Regions from separate parts of the Agarivorans sp. 1_MG-2023 genome, predicted to be linked through region 1. Evidence: predicted binding sites of a transcription regulator. Region 1 holds the regulator's gene; each other region holds the start of a gene.
The links. Region 1 encodes MetJ, which represses methionine synthesis genes. Its sites were predicted from a motif close to TAGACGTCTAGACGTCTA; they were not measured.
Positions count from the first base shown of each region.

Region 2: metE (5-methyltetrahydropteroyltriglutamate--homocysteine S-methyltransferase) is a predicted target of MetJ. The motif match lies at 3,253-3,270, and genes of this name have one in related genera.
Region 3: metF (methylenetetrahydrofolate reductase) is a predicted target of MetJ. The motif match lies at 3,906-3,923, and genes of this name have one in related genera.
Region 4: metK (methionine adenosyltransferase) is a predicted target of MetJ. The motif match lies at 2,039-2,056, and genes of this name have one in related genera.

Region 1 covers NZ_JAUOSJ010000016.1:10,567-16,006, forward strand. Annotated here, with positions in the region: gene metL (bifunctional aspartate kinase/homoserine dehydrogenase II) at 1-2,112, opposite strand, end outside; gene metB (cystathionine gamma-synthase) at 2,142-3,299, opposite strand; gene metJ (met regulon transcriptional regulator MetJ) at 3,453-3,752, shown strand; gene Q4592_RS19115 (hypothetical protein) at 4,017-4,457, shown strand; gene Q4592_RS19120 (dimethylarginine dimethylaminohydrolase family protein) at 4,580-5,440, opposite strand, start outside.
Region 2 covers NZ_JAUOSJ010000005.1:288,342-293,781, forward strand. Annotated here, with positions in the region: gene Q4592_RS09625 (glycine zipper domain-containing protein) at 157-930, shown strand; gene Q4592_RS09630 (GGDEF domain-containing protein) at 970-1,941, opposite strand; gene Q4592_RS09635 (LysR substrate-binding domain-containing protein) at 2,090-3,013, opposite strand; gene metE (5-methyltetrahydropteroyltriglutamate--homocysteine S-methyltransferase) at 3,285-5,440, shown strand, end outside.
Region 3 covers NZ_JAUOSJ010000004.1:354,161-359,600, reverse strand. Annotated here, with positions in the region: gene ppc (phosphoenolpyruvate carboxylase) at 1-1,523, shown strand, start outside; gene Q4592_RS07960 (hypothetical protein) at 1,663-2,916, shown strand; gene metF (methylenetetrahydrofolate reductase) at 2,988-3,890, opposite strand; gene greB (transcription elongation factor GreB) at 4,105-4,590, opposite strand; gene Q4592_RS07945 (substrate-binding domain-containing protein) at 4,659-5,440, opposite strand, start outside.
Region 4 covers NZ_JAUOSJ010000008.1:54,900-60,339, reverse strand. Annotated here, with positions in the region: gene rsmE (16S rRNA (uracil(1498)-N(3))-methyltransferase) at 1-140, opposite strand, end outside; gene Q4592_RS13005 (SprT family zinc-dependent metalloprotease) at 262-732, opposite strand; gene metK (methionine adenosyltransferase) at 849-2,000, opposite strand; gene Q4592_RS12995 (hypothetical protein) at 2,408-2,953, opposite strand; gene Q4592_RS12990 (chloride channel protein) at 3,373-4,644, opposite strand; gene tkt (transketolase) at 4,853-5,440, shown strand, end outside.

The DNA.
Region 1 (5,440 bases):
TAGAAAGGCCTCTAGGTCTAAATGAGCTAAATCCTCGGGCACCAAAGACTCTAGGCTAATATCGCTCAACTCCAACTCCAAACCGGCTTCGCGCGCTAAAATCAGAAGCTTTCGTTGTACGTCTTTACCCGATAAATCCTCTCTAGGATCAGGCTCTGTTAAGCCTTGATTAAGCGCATCCGCTAGCAATTCAGAAAATGCTAAGGAACCATCGTACTGTTGGAAGAGCCAGCTTAAGGTGCCAGAAAATATCCCCGATATAGACTCAATATTGTCACCGGCTTGGCGTAACTGTTGAATGCTAGATTGCACCGGCAAACCCGCACCAACGGTGGCATTACTTAACCAGTGGCAAGAGTGATCGGCAAAGGCCTTTGTCAGAGCCGCATAGTTTGCTTGTTCGCTAGCCCCAGCATGTTTATTCGCAGTGATAAGATGAAAACCTCGGCGCGCGAACTCTTGATAATATGCACTGAGCGCTTCGCTAGCGGTAATATCTACCACCACTAGCTCGTCATAGGGATGACGACTCAGCTTATCGAACAGTTCAGGCCAAATTAGCGGCACATCGGCCTCAATACTTAAAACCTCGTCAGCATGTAAACCTGCAAAATCTAAATGACCAGCTTGGCTAGAAAATACTCCAGCTAAGCTCAATTCCAATCCGTATTGTTGTTGCAACTGTGATTGTTGTTTGGCAAATAAACTCAGCCATTGGCTACCAATATTGCCCTTACCAAACACAACCAGGCCTAGCTTGGTTTTTTGTTTAAACAGATTAGTGTGTAACTCTTTAAGCAAAGGCTCTAAGGTAATTTTTCTTACCACGGCACATAGGCTGAGCTTGTCGGCACTTGAATGAATAAACTCAAGCGGTTGCTCAGCTAGCTGTTGGAAAAACTGATAGCACTGTTGCGGGTTATCACATACTCCAGCTCCAACCAACGCAACCAAACAGAATCCTTCGCTGCGCTCAACTTGTTTAAGCTGAAACTGCTCGGCTAATTGGTCAATTCTGCTCAAGGCTTCATCAACCAGCTCACGGGTATATGCCATTCGCAAAGAACCCGTTTCACTATGTTTGTGGCGAGTCGCCGGCGCTAAATGGCTTTTTGCTAAGGCTTCCAGTAGCGCAGTGGCATTGTTTGAAAAATCTTGGCTGAAAGTAAGCTCAAGTAATACGATGTCGTCTACAGAAGTGACAATTTTCGCAGTATTGTTCTTAATGCCTTTGCGATGAATCAGAGTTTGCCCATCATTCGGCGCATAACTGCAGCGCAAACTCACTTTTTGCTTAGATCGCGCAAGTGGCTCTAGGGTGCGCGCGTGTAATACTGAGCTACCAATACGCGATAACTCAGCCGCCTCTTTTAGGGCTAAATTTTCGAGCAAGTGAGCATTTTTCACCAAGCGTGGGTCAGCGCTGTAAATGCCAGCAACGTCGCTCCAAATCGTGGTTGATATTGCGTCGGCTAAAGCGGCTAATTCAGTGGCAGAATAATCACTGCCATTACGCCCTAAGGTGACGGTTCGGCCTTGGCTATCACTACAGATAAAGCCGGTAACCACCACTCGGCATGCAGGTTTCGCCGCCAAGCATTTAGCTAACAATGGTGTACTTTGGCTAACATCTACTTGCGGCTGCGCCGATAGCTCGGCCTTGAAAAACTCGCGAGAGTCTAACCATTCGGCTTGGCAATCACTTTCGCTAAGTAAAGCCGCTAATAGGCGAGCAGACCAGCGCTCACCAAACGACAAAACCTCATTGGTATTAAAGGTGTCTAACTCTCCCTCTAAAATACTGGCAATGTAACGGTGCTCAGTGTCTAAGGCTTGAACGAGCGATTGCGCGGTAAGCTTGCTAAGCAACTCATTGGCTAACTTACCCTGAAACTCAATCAACGCTTGTAGCGCTTCAGCAGTGGCGTCGTCAGCTTGCTGAGCCAATTCAATAATGTTGATTAAGCGATTGGTGGTTTTACCTGCGGCAGATACCACAATCAAATCTTGGGCTTGCGAATGCTGGGCAACAATATTGGCTACGCGTTTAAAACATCCTGCGTCAGCCAAGCTGCTACCACCAAATTTGTGAACATGTCTATTTACCGACACCGAATACCTCTCTACAACTTTTAGCCCGCTTAAAGCGAGGCAAAGGCCTGTTGTAAGTCATTAACTAAATCTTGGGCGTCTTCTAAACCCACCGATACCCGTAATAGCTGGTTAGAAATTCCCGCTTCCGCTAAGGCTTCAGCCGACATCGCGGCGTGAGTCATGGTAGCAGGGTGAGCAATTAGACTCTCTACCCCACCTAAAGATTCCGCCAAAGAGAACAATTGTAGGTTTTTAAGAAACTTAACCATTTGGCTTTCTTCAAGTTCCAGCTCAAAACTCAACATAGCACCAAAACCGCGTTGCTGACTTTGCGCCAGCGCATGCCCTGGGTGCTCTGGTAATCCAGGATAATAGATGTTGCCCACAACCCCTTGCTGCTGCAAACAAGCCACAATGGCTTGAGCATTTTCTTGATGCACATTCATTCTGGCTTTTAGTGTGCGCAAACCACGCAAAGTAAGGTAAGAATCAAAGGCCGAACCAGTTAACCCTAAACAGTTAGCCCACCATGCCAGTTGCTCAGCAAGTTCTTCGGTGGCCGCAACCACCATACCCGCCACTACGTCAGAATGGCCATTAATATATTTAGTGGCCGAATGCACCACAATGTCGGCACCTAATAAAATCGGGGTCTGCAAAGCCGGTGAAAGGAAGGTGTTATCCACTACCACTAAAGCACCAGCGGCATGTGCTTGTTCGGCAATAGTTTTAATATCAACAATGCGTAATAGTGGATTACTGGGGGTTTCTAACCACACTATTTTAGGCTTTTTAGCCAATAACTCGGTCAATAGTGTTTGGTCATTTTGATCAACAAAAGCCACATCAAAGGCATTTTTCTTAGCAAGACTGTCGAATAAACGGTAACTGCCGCCGTAACAATCATGAGGTGCTACCAACAAATCACCGGGCTCAAGCAAAGCGGTAACCAAATTAACTGCCGACATTCCGGTGTTAGTAATCACCGCACCCGCGCCATGCTCTAAGTTGGCGATAGCCTCAGCCAAAATATGACGGGTTGGATTACCAGAGCGGCTGTAATCAAACTGACGCTTCTGATTAAAATCAGCAAAGCTATAATTGCTAGACAAATAAATAGGCGGCACTACTGCGCCGTGTTGGCTGTCACTTTCTATACCGCTGCGCACTGCTATAGTGGCAGCTTGAAGATCTTTTAAAGACATTTGCTGATCTACTCCCTCAATTCATCCTGCCACTTTACCACCAGCAAAAAAGACGTCAACACTTCTAGACGTCTAAATGTCTTTGCTGTTGGATTGCTAAGTCGCATTTCCCCCGTTACAATAGGGTCTCTTTGGTTTGGTGTGTATTGTAGTATGTCGACAGAATGGAACGGTGAGTGGATCAGCCCTTACGCTGAACACGGTAAAAAAAGCGAACAAGTTAAAAAAATCACAGTATCAATTCCGCTTAAGGTATTAAAGATACTCACTGACGAGCGTACCCGCAGACAAATTAATAACCTGCGCCACGCCACCAATAGCGAACTACTTTGCGAGGCTTTCCTTCATGCCTATACGGGTCAACCGTTGCCTGATGACGCCGACTTACAAAAAGATAAGCCGGACCCGGCCTTAGAAAAAGCGGCGCAAGCCGAGATAGATAAAGAAGATTAATATTTTTAGGAAGCCGCTCATTGAGCGGTTTTTTTCTTTGTTTATATTCTCAACCCTGACACTTTAACGTTTCTCTCATCCTAAATAGACCCAAACTTGTTGCTTCTCACTAAAAATAGCTCCCTGATAACAAGGAGTATTAACAAGTAAACTGCGATAACAAACCACCGCCTTAATCTAAGTCATTTGCTTAATTAAAACTGCAATCAAACTTGAGCCTTATCGGTCTGTACTCAGGCACTTATCTTTATTTAAGGAAAAAGAATGACCTCTTCATCTCAAACTCCATTAGCAAAAAGCCTTTCTATTGGCTTATTCTGCTTAAGGTTAAGTATTGGCTTGGTGTTCACCATGTGGGCACTTGATAAAGTATTGGTTCCAGAACACGCGATAAAAGTATTCTCTGGTTTCTACGGTTTGAATTTATCCAGTAACGTACTTATTGGTTTAGGGCTTGCGCAATTGGCGTTCATTGCTGCCTTTGTATTGGGTTTATGGAGAAACGTTACCTATTTAGCCATATTAGTACTGCATGCCGCCTCTACATTCTCTTCTTTCGCGAAGTATTTAGACCCATTCAACAATCTACTATTTTTCGCTGCATGGCCAATGCTCGCCGCCTGTCTAGCGCTTTACTTGTTGCGTGATTATGATACTTGGACATTAGCTAAAGCCAACAATCACAACTTAAGTAACCCAACTTGAGTTGATGCCAGCAACGGATAATTTCAGGCACCAATAGAAAGTGTTCAACCAACCTTATGGTGCATGCATGTTCATAAACAAAAAAGCCTGCTTAGTGCAGGCTTTTTATTGCTTGTTAAGGCTTAGCTTTCACGAACAATTGGGTGGTGGAAGCAACGGAATGAACCGCCCTGCCAGTTAATCGCATCAAAAGGTACTTCAATTACTTGGTGACCTTTAGCTCGCACTTCAGTAGAAATATGCTTCAGACTATCAGGCATCATTACTGTTTGGTCATTAATGACCAAGGCATTGGCCGCTAAATGTAACTTAGCATCTTCTGCACTAACGTTAATAAAATCCCAACCTTTAAGTACATCAGGGATACCATCTAAAAACGCATCTTTCACTATCATCGCTAGGCCTGGGCGCAAAGTACACAATACACAGTCTAAGTGAACAAACTTGCTATCTAGCTTAACTTCAATTACCTCATACTCTTCACCGAGGTAGCGCTGCAACCACTCAATGCCCGCGGTATTGCTCGCGTTGCCACTGTTACCCACAAGAATGGTTTTTCCCAATACAAAGGTATCGCCACCTTCTAAGAAAGGTCCTGGGCCGAAACCATTGTCATCAACAATAATCGGTGACTCTGGCATTGATACAATTTTTGCATTGCTGTTGTTTAGTCGCTCACCTAAGGTGCGACGGATAGCAAAGCGGTCACGACGTCGGCCAGGGTCAAACATATTGGTTTCGATAAAGTGATTACCAATAACCACTACAGCATCGCGCATGTAAGTATAAGATTGATAAGAGTCTATTTGGTTTTTTAGAAACTCATGTTCATCTTGTGTTTGCTCAGCAACCTGGTGAACTTTCACGCCATTTTCTTCTAGTACGCTAATTACGTTATTGATTTGTGTTACTTGCTTCTGGTGAAGCTCTGGAAACACTTCTTCAATAGAGCGGCCTTGAAGTTCATCATAAACAGCAAGGGC
Region 2 (5,440 bases), on a different contig from region 1:
GCTTATTTTAGCAGAAGTTTATCTACCATTAAGCAACTTAAGGTTGGTTGAACTAGGCATGAACTAGAGAAAACTTTTTTTTGTATGCCCTGACCAAAGCCAATCTCTATTGCTAGATTAGCGCTCGACTATTTTAAACATTAGAGACAGACATAAATGAATAAACTCGGTACCTCTATTAGTGTTGTTTTTTTTACTAGCACTTTGCTAGCGGGTTGCGCTTCAACGGATGGAGAGCCCGATCCTAACCAAGGAATGAAAACAGGTGCAATAGGCGGAGCCGTAGTCGGTTTGGTCATGGGCGCAGTCACTGGTGACGCTGAGTTGGCGGTTAAAGGTGCGGTAGTAGGGGCAGCTGCCGGTGGGGCTGGTGGAGCAATGCGTGACTACGAAAATCAACAAGAAAACCGCAGAACGGATACTACAGCAGATGCTATTTCTCAACCTAATACGATCGTTGTGAACGGTGATAATAAGGGCAACTCGCAAGATGCTCATCTAAGCCAGTTGTTAGGCCAATGGCAGGTGAGCATTTGGGCGGTAGAGGCAGATGGTAGTGTTACAGAAGCTGACGGTACAGCAAGTGGCAAGATGCTACAAAGCGATGCTGCTACTATTGACTTAGATGATCTGCGAATAAACGGTGAAGTTGTGGACTTACAAGCCAGTACCACCATTAGTTATAGTCAGCAATTAGGTCATCAGCTAACTGTTGATGCATCCATTCTAAACAGTGAAGTGGCGTATGCCGGCGAGTATCAAGCTGAAATGAATCGTTTTAATTACTATCCATTAAACATTAGCGAAACAAAGCATATGCGTATGGAGCTGAGAGTAGTCAGCCCTCAACTTTGGCTAGTTGAAACTTTTAGCAAGCAGGGTAGCGAAGAGAAAATGATTCAGTCTTACCGCTTTAGTCGAGCAGGATAATTGCTATAAGGCCTACTGAAAACAGTAGGCCTTTCTTGTTTAATCCGTTGCTTCAGCAGAGGTAAACTGACTCGGCCAGGTTTGATTACGGCCAGCTTGTTTAGCTTGATACAAGGCCATATCTGCACGTTGAATCCAGTCGTCGATGCTTTCACCATCTTTTATCACCGAAATTCCGGCACTAAAACTAACGCTTAATTGCTCTGGCGCCTTTATCTTGGCGATGGTACTCACCAGCTTCTCGCTGGTTTTGTAAGCCATGTCAAAGTCAGCATCGTGAAAAAGAATTAAAAACTCTTCCCCGCCATAACGAAATACTCGGTCGTTGACTCGAGTATTCTGCTGCAGAAAATGAGCAAACCACACCAGTACTTGATCCCCTACATTGTGCCCTAGTTGATCATTCACTTGTTTAAAGTGGTCTAAATCTAATAAAACAATCGCTGCTTTAATGCCGCTGCGCTTATCTTGCTGTTTTGCCTTTAATAGTTCATCGAATAGGGCTCTGCGGTTGTAACAGCGAGTGAGCGAATCTTTAAAGGCGAGATCTTTTAGCTCGTTATGTTGTTTAACCAACACCCTTGCTAAGCCCCAAGCGAATATGTGGGTAGCAACAATCCCGATGCCAAAACGTATACCTTGATGAATACCCAGATGGTTAACCCCAAGTACAACCGCCACAATACTCACTGCTAACACTAGGCGCTCTGCCACTTTTAACGGTAGATGGATAAAACAAGCAAGAATTAACGGCGGGACGAAGAATTCACCATGCATATCGTGGCGGGTTAGTGCTAATAACACTGGCGGAATTGCTAGCAGCAAAAACCACACATCGGCTATTTTGTAACTCTGTGAGTCTGGTTGAGTGAATAATAAAAACAATGAAACCAAAATGGCAAATGTGCAGGGAAGAACCACTAAGCCATACCAAAAAACGCCACCAAAAAGGTGAACGTAAGAGAAATAAATACAAGGAATTAAACCGGCCAAGTGCATAACAAGGCTCATTTTTCTTTCTGTAAATTCTGCTGGAGACCAGTCAGACACCATAGTGCGAAACCTTTGCCAAACTGCAAATTGATGAGAAGGGAACAACTTAACTTATGTTATTAAAAGTAAACTCTTTTTGTGCGTTTCGTCAAATAATTAGTGAGGATTATTGCGGTTTAGCGCGCAGGGTTCTGGTGCCTTTTAGTTGGCCAAAGGCTTGCTCTAGAATGAGAGAAATAAACGCTTGTAAGGGAGTGCTGGTTCGCAGGTTAGTGGAGTAAGCAGCGTACATAGGTCGCCATAATGCTTGTTTAAACGATCGTAGGCTAATGAATTGCTGGGCCGCATAATGCTCCACAGCCCAATAAGGCATGGCAGCCACCCCCATTCCTGCTGCTACCATTTGTAACAGCATGGCGGGGTTGTCGGCATGTTTCCATTGCCTAGGTTCAATGTTGGCGGGCGCGAGTATGTGTTGGTGCAGGTCTAATCGTTGCAGCGCCACTGGGTAACTAATAACCGTTTCACCGGCTAAGTCTGCAGCTTGAATGCTTTGGCGCTGACTTAAACGATGCTGCGGAGGGCAAATTAATACCATTTCATATTCAAATAATGCCTGATAATGAATCTGTTGATCTACTTTCACATTGGAGGTGAGGAGTAAATCTGCTTCACCACTTTGCAACAGCGGTAACCCGTTGTAGTCCTTATCTTGGCAGAAGCTACTGCTAACCTGCGGCCAGGTGTGTTGAAATTGCTGCAAGCTAGGTAGTAACCACTGAAAGCAAGCGTGACAATCTACACTAATGTTCAATCGACTCTGTTGCTGATGAGAGTGTAAGAGTGTTTGCTCCGCTTTTTCTATTAGCGGCAATACTTGTGTGGCAAGGGATAACAATTGGCAGCCTTGCTCGGTAAGAGCCAAAGGTTGCTGTTTTCTTACGACTAAGCTGGCTCCAATGCGCTGCTCAATATCTTTTAACTGATGAGATAATGCAGAATCAGTAATAAACAGCTTAGCGGCCGCTGCTTTTAGTGAAGAACTATTGGCGATAGCTTTAATACTGCGTAAGTGTTTTAACTCTAACATATGTGCCTTGCCCTCCATTTCTTAACACTAAGTTGCCAGCTTAAGCATGGCTACTCAGCTTGTATAGCGTGAGGCTTAGTTACTTAGGCAATCATGAATAATATTCAATTTTGCAAATAAGTTGTTCGCTTTCAAGCCTTGCTAATTTGGGTGTGAGATTGATGGTGTTGAATAAACTTCAATTTCACTTGATAGCTTTTCAATTGTATTGCTTGGTTCGACTAGTCACTATGGATTTATATACATCTAGACGGCTAAAAGGATTATTGAAATGAGCATTACACACGTATTGGGTTATCCGCGAATTGGTAAGCAGCGAGAGCTAAAGTTTGCCTTAGAACGTTACTGGCGCGGCGAGTCATCGCAGCAGCAATTACTTGAAGTAGGCAAAACAATTCGCCAACAAAATTGGCAAGCCCAGCAAGACAGTGGTCAGGCTTGGGTAACGGTAGGTGACTTTGCTTGGTACGACCAAGTGTTGAATACTTCACTGCTATTAGGCAATGTGCCGAAGCGTCACCAGTCAGACGAAATTACCTTAGACAGCACATTCGCAGTGGCTCGTGGCCAGCAAGGTTGTGGTTGTAACCATGCTGCGTCTGACATGAGTAAATGGTTTAACACTAACTACCACTACATTGTTCCTGAGTTTTCTGAAAAGACTGAATTTAGCTTACAGTGGCAACAATTGTTTGATGAAATTAAAGAAGCGCTAGCCTTAGGGCACGAAGTTAAACCCGTTATTCTCGGCCCTGTATCGTATTTATACCTAGGTAAAAATGATGATGCCGCAGAAGATGGTTTTCAACGTATCTCTTTGCTTCCACAATTGCTTACCGTTTATCGCGAAATTTTCCAAAAAATCGCGGATTTAGGCATTGAGTGGGTGCAAGTTGACGAACCAGTGCTTGGTTTGGAGCTAGAGCCGCAGTGGCAAGCAGCCTTGCTAGACGCCTACAGCACGCGCATAAGCTCTAGTAAGTTACTTCTTACCAGCTACTTTGCCGATGTGCTTTATAACGCTGAAGTGATTAAACAGTTGGCCGTAGACGGTTTACACCTAGATTTAAGTGCTGCACCAGAGCAATTGGAGCAAGTGCTTACTTGGCTGCCAGAGCATTGGGTGCTGTCGGCTGGCGTAGTTAATGGTCGCAATGTATGGCGCGCTAACTTACCGCAGCTTATCGAGCAATATAGTTCACTGAAAGTGCGCTTAGGTGAACGTTTGTGGTTTGCTTCATCATGTTCGTTACTGCATAGCCCGCTTGATTTAGAAAGTGAAACAGATTTAGGCGATGCAAAATTCCGCTTAGCCTTTGCAGAGCAAAAACTAACAGAGCTACAAATATTGGATGAAGCCTTAAATGGTGACGCTGATGCCTTACGTTTATCGCGCCAATACAGTGCTGCTTTACAATCGCTTAGTAATCAGAAAAATACAGAACTACAGCAGCGTATAGAACAGCTGGCGCCGGCACAGCGCGAGCGTAAGTTAGCGTTTACTCAGCGCCAAGCTATTCAGCAACAAAGCTTACAATTGCCACCACTGCCAACTACTACGATTGGGTCGTTTCCGCAAACCAATGAAATTCGCCGTCAACGTCGTGAATACAAAGCTGGTGAGTTAAGCCAAGTGGATTACGATGCCGCGTTAGCGAAACACATTGCCGATGCTATTGAGCGCCAAGAAAAGTTAGGCCTAGATGTATTAGTGCATGGCGAAGCTGAGCGAAATGACATGGTGGAATACTTTGCCGAGTTATTAGATGGCTTTATCGCTAGCCGTTTTGGCTGGGTGCAAAGCTACGGTTCACGCTGCGTGAAACCAGCAATCATTGTCGATGATATCGAGCGCTCTAAACCATTAACGCTTGAGTGGACTAACTACGCACAATCACTCACCAACAAGCCAGTAAAAGGCATGCTTACAGGACCGGTAACCATTCTTACTTGGAGCTTTGCTCGTGAAGACATTAGCCGAGCAGAAATTGCCGAACAAATAGCTTTGGCTTTGAATGATGAAGTGGCTGAGCTGCAACAAGCAGGTATTCAGGTTATTCAAATTGATGAGCCCGCTATTCGCGAAGGTATGCCGCTTAAGCGCAGCGAATGGCAGCACTATCTAGATTGGGCGGTATCAGCCTTTAAATTGTCTGCAGCTAGTGCTCAACCTGAAACCCAGATCCATACGCATATGTGTTACAGCGAGTTTAACGACATTATGCCCTCCGTTGCAGCGCTAGATGCCGATGTATTAACCATTGAAACTTCACGTTCGGCAATGAGTTTGCTACAGGCTTTTGAGCACTTTGAGTACCCCAATGAAATTGGTCCAGGCGTTTACGATATTCACTCGCCAAATATTCCAAGCATTGCAGATATAAAAGGCTTAATCGATAAAGCTGCCGAGTGGATCCCTCATCAGCG
Region 3 (5,440 bases), on a different contig from region 1:
CCGACGGCACCTTGCTAGATTTACTGCGTCGTATTGCCTGTTTCGGTATCAACTTACTGCGTTTAGACATTCGCCAAGATAGTGGTCGCCACGAGGAAGTATTCTCGGAAATCACTCGCTACTTAGGCATGGGCGATTACGCACATTGGAACGAAACGGATAAACAGCACTTCTTATTACAAGAATTGAATTCAAAACGTCCATTATTCCCACGCGCTTGGGAGCCTAGTGAGTCGGTTCAAGAAGTACTAGATACCTGTGCCGTTATTGCCAAGCAAGAACGCGAAGCCTTAGGTATTTACATTATTTCTATGGCCAGTGAGCCATCAGACGTATTGGCGGTTCAACTATTGTTGCAAGAAGCCGGTTGTCCATTCCGTTTACCTGTTGCGCCATTGTTCGAAACCCTAGACGATTTGAACAACGCTCCAGCGACTATGAGCAAGCTGCTATCTATTGATTGGTATCGCGGTTATATCTCGGGTCAGCAACATGTAATGATTGGTTACTCTGATTCCGCTAAAGATGCTGGCGTACTTGCTGCTTCATGGGCGCAATATCGCGCACAAGAGGCGCTGGTCTCTATCTGCGAAGGCCATTCGATTAGCTTAACCTTGTTCCATGGTCGTGGCGGTACTATTGGTCGTGGTGGTGCTCCGGCACACGCCGCACTGTTGTCGCAACCTCCAGGTTCATTAAAAGGTGGCTTACGTGTGACCGAGCAAGGCGAGATGATTCGCTTTAAGTTTGGTTTACCAAAAGTAGCCTTAGACAGCTTAAATCTTTACGCCAGTGCGGTACTAGAAGCTAACTTAGTTCCACCTATGGAGCCAAAAGATGAATGGCGCGACGTGATGGACCAAATCGCTGAGACCTCTTGCGAAGCCTACCGTGGCATTGTTTGGGGCGAAGAAGACTTTGTGCCTTACTTCCGCGCAGCCACACCAGAACGTGAACTGGCTAAACTGCCATTAGGTAGTCGCCCTGCGAAGCGCCGCTCCGACGGTGGTGTAGAAAGCTTACGCGCCATTCCATGGATTTTCTCTTGGAGTCAAAACCGTTTGCTACTTCCTGCTTGGTTAGGCAGTGGTGCAGCGTTCGAAGGTTTGATTAAAGACGGTAAGAGTGAATTATTAACCGAGATGCGCGCGTGGCCATTCTTTGATAATCGCCTAGCAATGTTAGAAATGGTATTTATGAAAGCTGATACTTGGCTATCTAAAATCTATGATGACCGCTTGGTTGAGCCAGAGCTCCAAGTACTTGGTGAAAAACTACGTACTAAGCTAGAAACAGCCAAAGCCGCTATTGTGTCGCTAGCACCAGATAATCGCTTATTAGCGAATCAAGCTTGGGTAGTAGAATCGCTTAACTTACGTAACCCGTATATTGATCCTCTGCATGTATTGCAGGTTGAACTGCTTAATCGTTCTCGTGCCAACGAAGAACTATGCCCAGTAGTAGACCAAGCCTTAATGGTGAGTATTGCAGGTATCGCAGCCGGCATGCGTAACACCGGCTAAGCAATAAGCTTGAGTAATAACAACCCCGCTTTACGCGGGGTTGTTTGTTCTTAGGCTAAGCTAACACTCTATTTAATTATTTACAGCAAGAAGCCGCTCGGCTTCACGGTGTCGCTCATTGATCCTTAGGATGTCTTCAATGCAACAATACAAAGGATGGTTATTTCTCGCCTCATTACTGCTTTATCTGCTGTATGCTTTTGAAGTAATAGGCGTTGGCTTAGCCACCGTAGTGACTTGGGCGGCAGCACTGGCGTACTTGCCACAGTTAAGCCGCGCGATACGCATTCAGGCAGGCTGTTTGTTAAGCATAGGTATAGTTTTGTTGTTGCTCGCCGCTAGCCAAAATACCTTGCTAAGCCCAATAGACGTTTTGTCTATTAACCTCCCCTTATTAGCCATGTTTAGTGCGGTGTCTTTCCTCGCCTTAGCCAATCCAGAAAACCAGCAAGACCCACTACCCACCGGTAAACGCAGCATCGCCTCTACCGCCTTAGGGGTGAACTTACTTGGCGCTATAATCAACCTGTCGATAATCTTTATTGTTGGCGACCGATTAGCAAAGCAAAAGCAACTCACCAACGCCCAGCAAAAGGTACTTATGCGTTGCTTTTGTGCGGCGGCCTGGTGGTCTCCTTTTTTCATTGCCACTGCAGTATCCATTACCTACGCGCCAGGCATGCAGTGGTTAGATGTATTATTGCCAGGGGCCTTAATGGCCTTGATTGCACTTATTTTTACCACCGCAGAAGTTTCGTTACGCGATAAAGACAATTTTGCCGGCTACCCATTGCGCCGCGAGAGCTTAACCATTCCTTTTGTATTGGCGGTCACGGTTATCGGGCTGCATTTTGCCTTTCCTGATTTCAGTATTATTTTGATGATTACCTGTTTAGCGCCTATTGCAGCGCTCACCTTTGCCAAAGGTAAATCGAAGGTCGTTATTGCTCGGCAGTTCATTACACACCGCCTATCTAACGTAGGTAGCCAATATGTGCTGTTTTTAGCCGCGGGGGTGTTCTCGGCCGGCATTAAAGCTTTGTTATTGGCCTACCCTGAAGCCTTGAGCTTACATAACATTGAATTTTCAGATCTAACCTTTGCAGTAGTATTAGCTCTGATGATTGTGGCCTGCATGTTTGGCATTCATCCAGTGATTAGTATCTCTTTAGCCAGCCCCTTGTTATTACCCCTTAACCCAGAACCAAGCCAGTTAGGCTTTTTATTCCTTAGCTCTTGGGCAATCTCTACCGGCAGCAGTCCTTTGTCGGGGGTAGGCTTAACTATGATTGGGCGTTATCAGTTTTCAACTTCGCAAATCCTAAAAAACAACTGGTATTACGCGTTCAGTATGTGGCTGATTTGTTCCGCGGTAAATGCCTTGTTAATGTAGCTAGCCAAGTCGCTTAAAATAAAAAAGGCTTAGCGTTTGCTAAGCCTAAATAGCTAAGTTTTAACCAATAGTTAAGCTGGGATTGCCTCCGCTGGACGCACACCTAGCGTATGGCAAATAGCATAAGATAACTCAGAGCGATTAAGCGTATAGAAGTGGAAGTCTTTCACCCCTTCGCGAGACAATACTTTCACCATCTCAATGGCAACACTCGCTCCCACTAGGTTACGGGTTGTTTGGTCGTTATCTAAACCTGCAAACTGTCCATGTAGCCAACTAGGTACTTTTACATTGGCAAACGAAGCAAACTTTTTCAGGGTTTTGTAATTCGATACCGGCAAAATTCCCGGTACAATTTCGCCTTCAATGCCTATGGCCGCGCAGCGATCTCGAAAGCGTAAATAGCTTTCAACGTCGAAGAAAAACTGAGTAATCGCGCGATTAGCGCCCGCGTCCATTTTACGTTTAAGCGCAAGCAAATCGGCTTGAGCACTTTTCGCTTCAGGGTGAACCTCTGGGTAGGCCGCCACCGAAATATCAAAGTCAGCTTCTTCTTTAAGTAGCGCCACCAAATCGCTCGCGTACATTTGCGGTTTAGCCGAACCTTCTGGCAAATCTCCCCGTAAGGCAACAATATCTTTAATACCACTGTTCCAGTAATCACGGGCAATTTGGCGCAGCTCATCGGGCGTAGAATCAATGCAGGTTAAGTGCGGTGCCGCCGCTAAGCCGGTACGATCTTTAATGGCTTTAATTACCTTATGAGTGCGATCTCGTGTTCCTGAGTTGGCGCCATAAGTCACGGATACAAACTTTGGTTTTAAGGTTTGTAAACGCTCAATAGACGCCCAAAGCGTTTGCTCCATCGTTTCTGTGGTAGGCGGAAAGAACTCAAAGGACACGTTAATATCGCGGTTAAGCTCGCTTAAGCTTTGATTCAGTGTTTCGATTTGTTGCGCGTTGTGAAATCCCATTGACCTTCTCCGTTAAAGACTTTTAGACGTCTATACCGCTAGATACTAAAGAGATGGTTAATGAAGTCAACGCTATTCATGTTGTACTTAGCTTTAGATGAAATATTTTCAACATTAAGTAAATCAGTGCTTAAGGGTAGATATCTATGATTTATCTAAAACTAACCCGTAAATAAAACCTTAGCAGAGGGAGAGGTGGTAACTATTTACCTCTTTATTCGCTATCAAAAGGCGCGTAACGAATATGATTAATCCACCATTCTTTGGTGCCTTCAGGCGTTTTTACAAACACATCATCGTCTACTTGCTTACCAATTAATGCACGAGCCATGGGGGAGTCGATAGTGATGTAACCCAACTTAGGGTCTATTTCGTCGGTGCCAACAATACGGTAGCGCACCACGGTAGCATCGTCGTTTTCTAATTCGACCCATGCGCCAAAAAACACTTTGCCAATTTGCTGTGGATAATGATCAACAATCTCTAATGCATCGAGACGTTTATTTAAAAACCGCAGCCGAGAGTCGATACGGCGTAACTCTCGTTTACCTTCTTTATACTCGGCATTTTCAGAGCGATCGCCAAGCGCAGCGGCTTCTGAAACAGCTTGGGTGACTTCTGGTCGTTTTACCTTCCATAAGTATTTAAGTTCTTTGTCTAATTTGTGCCAGCCGGCGCGGGTAATTAAGTTGGTTTTCATGGTGTTTTATAGTCTCTGCCTAAGCCGGTAATTATAAACGACTTAGGCAGGATAACGGCAAGAGTTTGTTACATGATGTGGGCTTGAGTGGTTTCGCGTTTCACTAATTCCACAGGCGGTAACCTAAATTGTTGATTAGCGCCGCCATTTAACATATCCAATATGGCTAGCGCTGCGGCATAACCAGTATCAAAAATAGGTTGGCGAACCGTGGTCAAAGGCGGAATGAAAAACGCCGAACTTGGCACATCATCAAAACCAATCACAGAAACACGTTCTGGCACTGGCCGCTTAGCTTGATACAAGGCTTGCATAGCACCGTAGGCGGTTAAATCATTAGCGGCAAAAATCGCACTAAACTGGCGCTTGTTGGCCAATAAACGCTGCACAGCATCAAAACCAGATTGCTCGGTAAAGTCACCCTGCTCCACCAGCTGCAATTTAACTGGCAAACCTGCATGTTCCATAGCTTGGCAATAACCTTCGTAACGCTGTTGAGCATCAGGATGATCGGCATTACCTTTTATATGAACAATTTCTCGATGGCCTAATTGAATCAGGTGATTGGTGGCCATGTAAGCGCCCACAGAATTTTCAATTTTGATTGAACGTAAGCGGGCTGCTTCAAGTTCACGGCCCAGGGCCACAATTGGGCGCTTCTTAGAAAACTCAAGCACCTGATCATCACTCAAGCCACCGGTAACAATAATAATACCGTCTACCGAACGCGACAGTAATAGCTGCATCGACTCGGTTTCTTCTTCGGTATTCCAGTGCCCTGTAACAATAATATGTGAGTAACCTTGAGCCAGTAATACTTCTTCTATGCCGCGCAAAATAGAGGCATAAA
Region 4 (5,440 bases), on a different contig from region 1:
CCATCGCTATTAAATAGCTCAAGTTGTTGACCTGCTTCCATTCTTAATACTCGGCCCACATGATTAGCGGCTTCTTCATCTAACTCTGTGAGTTGATGTAGCGCGAGCGATTGAGGCTGATAAATACGAGGAATGCGCATGGTAAGAAGGTGGCTCCGTAATCTAGCAAGAAAAATGGTTGGTTTTACTGCTAAAGAATAAACCTATTGCTGGTTTATTCCCAGCAACTCTATGAATCTGGGAAGGATAAGGCACCTCTCTTCACTGACTTATTTGAAGAACCTGTCTGCAGGTGCGGCATTGATAGCTCGCGCCTTTAAGTACCTTGTTGTGGCGACGGATGCTGAGCAGGTGACTTTGGCACGCACAGCGGTATTCAACGCTGTTGATTTTTATGCTTTCAAGCGAGTAGTTATGCGTGGTGTGCGGCGGGCAGTTAAATACGTTTAACATAATGGCTTGCCACTCTTTACCGTGTGGTTTTACTCGGCCATACACCGCATGGCAGATGATATGAGCGACTTCATGAGGAACTGTTTGTGCTAGAAAGTGTTCAGGTTGTTGCTGATAAAAGTGGGCATTAAAGCGCAAACGCCAGCGGCTTAAGTTAGCACTGCCTGCCACTTTGCTATTACGCGCCGATAACAGTATTTCTGGGCGGGTAAATGTTCGCTCAAAAAAAGTCTCAGCTTGGATAAAGCAATCTTCTACGGTTTGGTTTAGGCGTTGCACGCTAACTTGAGTTCTCCATAGTGTTAAATGGTCAGTAATGTTTAACGATCAAAAAAGCCGAAAGGATAATCAAGGATTATACGCTTTCGGCTTAGCTTGGCGAGTTTACCTCTGGTTTAAAGGCCAGCTTCGCTCTTTAGTAACTCTGCTTTATCGGTCGCTTCCCAAGGGAATTCTTCACGACCAAAGTGGCCGTAAGCCGCAGTTGCTTTGTAGATCGGACGCTCCAAATCTAACATGCTTAGAATACCGTAAGGGCGTAGATCGAAGTGTTTGCGTACTAATGCAACCAATTTGTCGTCGGCAATTTTGCCTGTACCAAAGGTTTCAATGCTAATTGAGGTAGGCTCTGCAACACCAATGGCGTAAGACACTTGAATTTCACAGCGGTCTGCTAAACCTGCAGCCACAATGTTCTTAGCTACATAACGACCAGCATAAGCGGCACTACGGTCTACTTTTGAAGGATCTTTACCAGAGAATGCACCGCCGCCATGACGCGCCATGCCGCCGTAGGTATCTACAATAATTTTACGACCGGTTAAACCACAGTCACCCATTGGGCCACCAATTACAAAACGACCAGTTGGGTTTATATGGTATTGGGTATTTTCATTTAACCATTGCGCTGGCAATACTGGCTTAATGATTTCTTCCATTACTGCTTCACGTAAATCGGCAGTAGAAATGCTGTCACAATGCTGAGTAGATAACACGACCGCGTCAACGCCAGTGATGATGCCGTTTTCGTAAGCAAAGGTGACTTGCGATTTTGCATCTGGGCGTAACCAATCTAAAGTGCCATTTTTACGTACTTCTGCTTGGCGCTTAACCAATAGATGCGAGTAGGTAATAGGAGCTGGCATTAATACGTCGGTTTCGTTGGTGGCGTAACCAAACATTAAACCTTGGTCGCCAGCGCCTTGTTCTTCTGGGCGAGAGCGGTCAACACCTTGGTTAATGTCTGGGCTTTGCTTGCCTACAACGTTGAGTACCGCACAAGAATCAGCATCAAAGCCCATGTCTGAGTGAGTGTAACCAATGTCGCGCACGGTTGAGCGAGTAATCTCTTCAATATCAACCCAAGCTGAGGTGTTAATTTCGCCGCCAACCATTACCATGCCGGTTTTTACGTAAGTTTCACAGGCTACACGTGCCTTAGGGTCTTGCTCTAAGATTGCGTCTAATACTGCGTCAGAGATTTGATCTGCAATTTTATCTGGATGCCCTTCAGACACTGATTCTGAAGTAAATAAATGAGTAGCCATGTTTATATCTCGTAAATGATTATATACGTATGGATGTTTTACCATCTGGACGTCTATTCTAAGTGAGGGTTTACAGATTTGCTAGCGCTTATTAATGAAAAAAATTCACCTTAGTGGATTAGTTTTGTTGTATTGATTTGTTTTGCTTAGTGCTGGATAGCGCTGACAGGATGCCTGGCAGGCGTTTATTTAACGTTCACCCACTATTCTATCTTAAGAATAAGGGGTTAACTGGTGGGCTTAAATATGTTCAATTCGGGCTGGTGATATATCTGAAAGGGGGAATTACAATGCTTCTTTATGGCTTAGTAAGAAACTAAACAAGTGGTGATTGTCGCTAGTGCATAAAGATAACCTAGCCGCCTCAGGTGCGGCTATGTGTTTACAGCTTGAATCAAGCAGCTTTATCAAGGCTTGCTGAGTTCATGCTTAATCCAGTTGCTCATATTCTGCCGGGTTTCTAGTCCAGTTTTTCGCGCAATTTCTTTATCGCCACGTACCACTAACAATATTGGTAAGGTAGAAACCTGATATTTGCTACGCGCAGATTTGTCCTTACTGAGATTGATGAGCTCAATTTTCTTTTCGTTCTGCTGGTTATAAATCATCACCAAATCAGCTTGGATCTTACTTTCGTCATTACGGTCATGCACAAAAGACACTAAACGTAAGGGGGGGCGAGGGCTACGCACTAAATCTAGGCATTGGCCATTATCACCGTATTCTTTACATGACCAAATGAATTCATAGTACTCAAGACGTTGCGAGTAGAAGTATTGGCCAGCATCAAATTTTTTGAGGCTAGGTATTTGTTTAGTGCTGACACCATACTTATCGGTGAAACTTTCTATAACCCGACTATTAGGGCGGAAAGTGGTGGTTTCGGTATTGACTGAAGCTAAAACTTGGCTAGGTAACATAGCCATTATTAACAGTACAACTAGGCGGCGCATAAAAAATTTCCCTCTATAAATACAAAGCCACTATTAATATCTCTGGCATAGTAGATCACTCTAAGCCGTAAGCCCACAGTAATTTACTGTGATAGCGCTCTCATTTTTAAATAAACCAAATATTTAAGTGAATAGTTGCTGGTTGAGACGATTGTATAGGTTAAATCAATACTTTAGAGGCAAAGCGTTATCTTGCTTAACAAGGGATTATCCGTTTATACAGCTTTCTTCATAGCTATGTATTAATTACAACTCTATTGAATTGTCGGAGGTTGGTTTTATTTCCGACGTCGCACTGGGCTGATGCTTACGCAGATTTGAGCGTTGAGCTCTTATTGCTTGATTAAATTAGCGAGTAGGCTGCTAAGATGAAGATATATTGACGATCGCATCGGCACATAAACAGTCGTCAATTCGATTTAGTGTTGTTGTATTTGTTCGTTGTTTAAGGTTTTGTTTTCTTCTTTTACCAGTACTGGGCTATTGATTAAGCGGATCTGGGCATTAAGTAATTGTTGCTCGATCAAACTAGGCGAACGGAATAGATACTTGGCAACAGCGCTGGCACACAAACAGGCCACAACGGCCGGCAGTACAATCTCTACTTGCAAGGTTTGTTCGGTAATGAGTAAGAATGCGGCCCAAGGAGTGCGAAAAACAGCACCAAACATTGCGCCCATGCCAACGATAACAAGCATCGAGTTGGGGGCATTAGGAATTACATTACCGATAATGCTACCTAAAATGCCACCAATCACTAACATGGGCCCTAAGCTACCACCTGGCAAGGCAAAGGCTAAGGCTACTGTGGTGAGTACTATTCTGGCAAGCAACCACAGGTGTTGCTCAGTTAAGGCTAATTCCCAGCTCAATAAGCCATTTGGAGTAATGGGCTCTAAACCTAACCAGTGTGGATTAATTACTCCCGCTAAGGCAGTGATACCTGCAGCGATAGCCACTGCATAACTGCGCTTAAGTGTTGGAATAGAACGAATCGCTCGCACCAATAAAGTGGCAAATAAACCACACAACATGCCAAGCAACGCAAATTGAGGCAGCCCCGCCCAAGTAAAAGATTGGTCGGGGAGGTCGATGCTTAACATACTGCCACCATGTAAATCGGAAACAACGCTAGCGGTATAGGCGCATATTGCAATGGTAGCAATTGACCGCCAGTTAAAGCGGCGCATCACTAACTCGTAAGCGATAACGGTTCCTGCCAGTGGAGCATTAAATAAGGCGGCTACTGCGGCGGCTGTGCCGCACGCGACACTTAAGCGAATTTGTCCTTGAGTAAGGCGAGCTGCGTGAGAGAGATTACTGGCCACTACCGCGGTAAGGTAACAAGCAGGCCCAACTACGCCAACAGCGAAACCGCCCCAAGTAAGTATTAGTCCCACAGCGAATTGATAAGCTAAATTGCCCCAATGAAGTTGCCCTTCATCAAAATGGTAGGCTTTAACCACAAAAATTAAACCCACTTGTTTGTAGTTAGCAAACAGCCGTTCAAGCAACAAGATGCTTAAGGCTGCGAGTAAAGGAAGCGAGTATGGGGGAAGGGGCTGATTAAGCAAAAAATTAGGATTAAGGTGGGCAAGGTCGCTAAATAGCAAGGCAATACCACTAGAGAACAAACCAATGAACAGGTAAACAAAAAAACTGCGGCTGCGAAATGCAAAATTATTTGCCATCTAGTTGGTTTACCGTCCCTCAATATTTCTTATATCAAGACTTTATCACGTCCTTGTCAGCTGTAAATATGAGTTTGCTTAAGCAATTAGCAGAGTTTTTTAATAAATCTGGTTATTCTTTTTAGATATTTATTGAGTAACACCGTTGACTTTGTGACAATACGCGCCTCTCGACACCCTATAGCCCTAATATTTGCAGGAGAAATTCATGTCTTCTCGTCGTCAATACGCCAACGCTATCCGTGCTTTAAGTATGGATGCAGTTCAGCAAGCTAACTCTGGTCACCCTGGTGCTCCAATGGGAATGGCTGATATTGCTGAAGTTCTATGGCGCGACTTTTTGAAACACAATCCAACTGACCCAACTTGGGCAGACCGTGACCGCTTTGTTTTATCTAACGGCCATGGCTCTATGTTGCTGTATTCTCTGTTGCACCTATCTGGGTATCAACTTCCGATTGAAGAGCTTAAAAACTTCCGTCAGCTTCATTCTAAAACACCTGGTCACCCAGAGTACGGTTACGCACCTGGCGTAGAAACCACTACTGGCCCGCTAGGCCAAGGCATTACTAATGCCGTAGGTATGGCACTGGCTGAGAAAATCTTAGCGGCGCAATTTAACCAAGATGGTTTCCCGGTTGTTGATCACTACACTTACACCTTCTTAGGTGATGGCTGTTTGATGGAAGGTATCTCGCATGAAGCTTGTTCTTTAGCGGGTACTCAAGGCCTAGGTAAGCTTATCGCATTCTGGGATGACAATGGCATCTCTATTGACGGTGACGTAGAAGGTTGG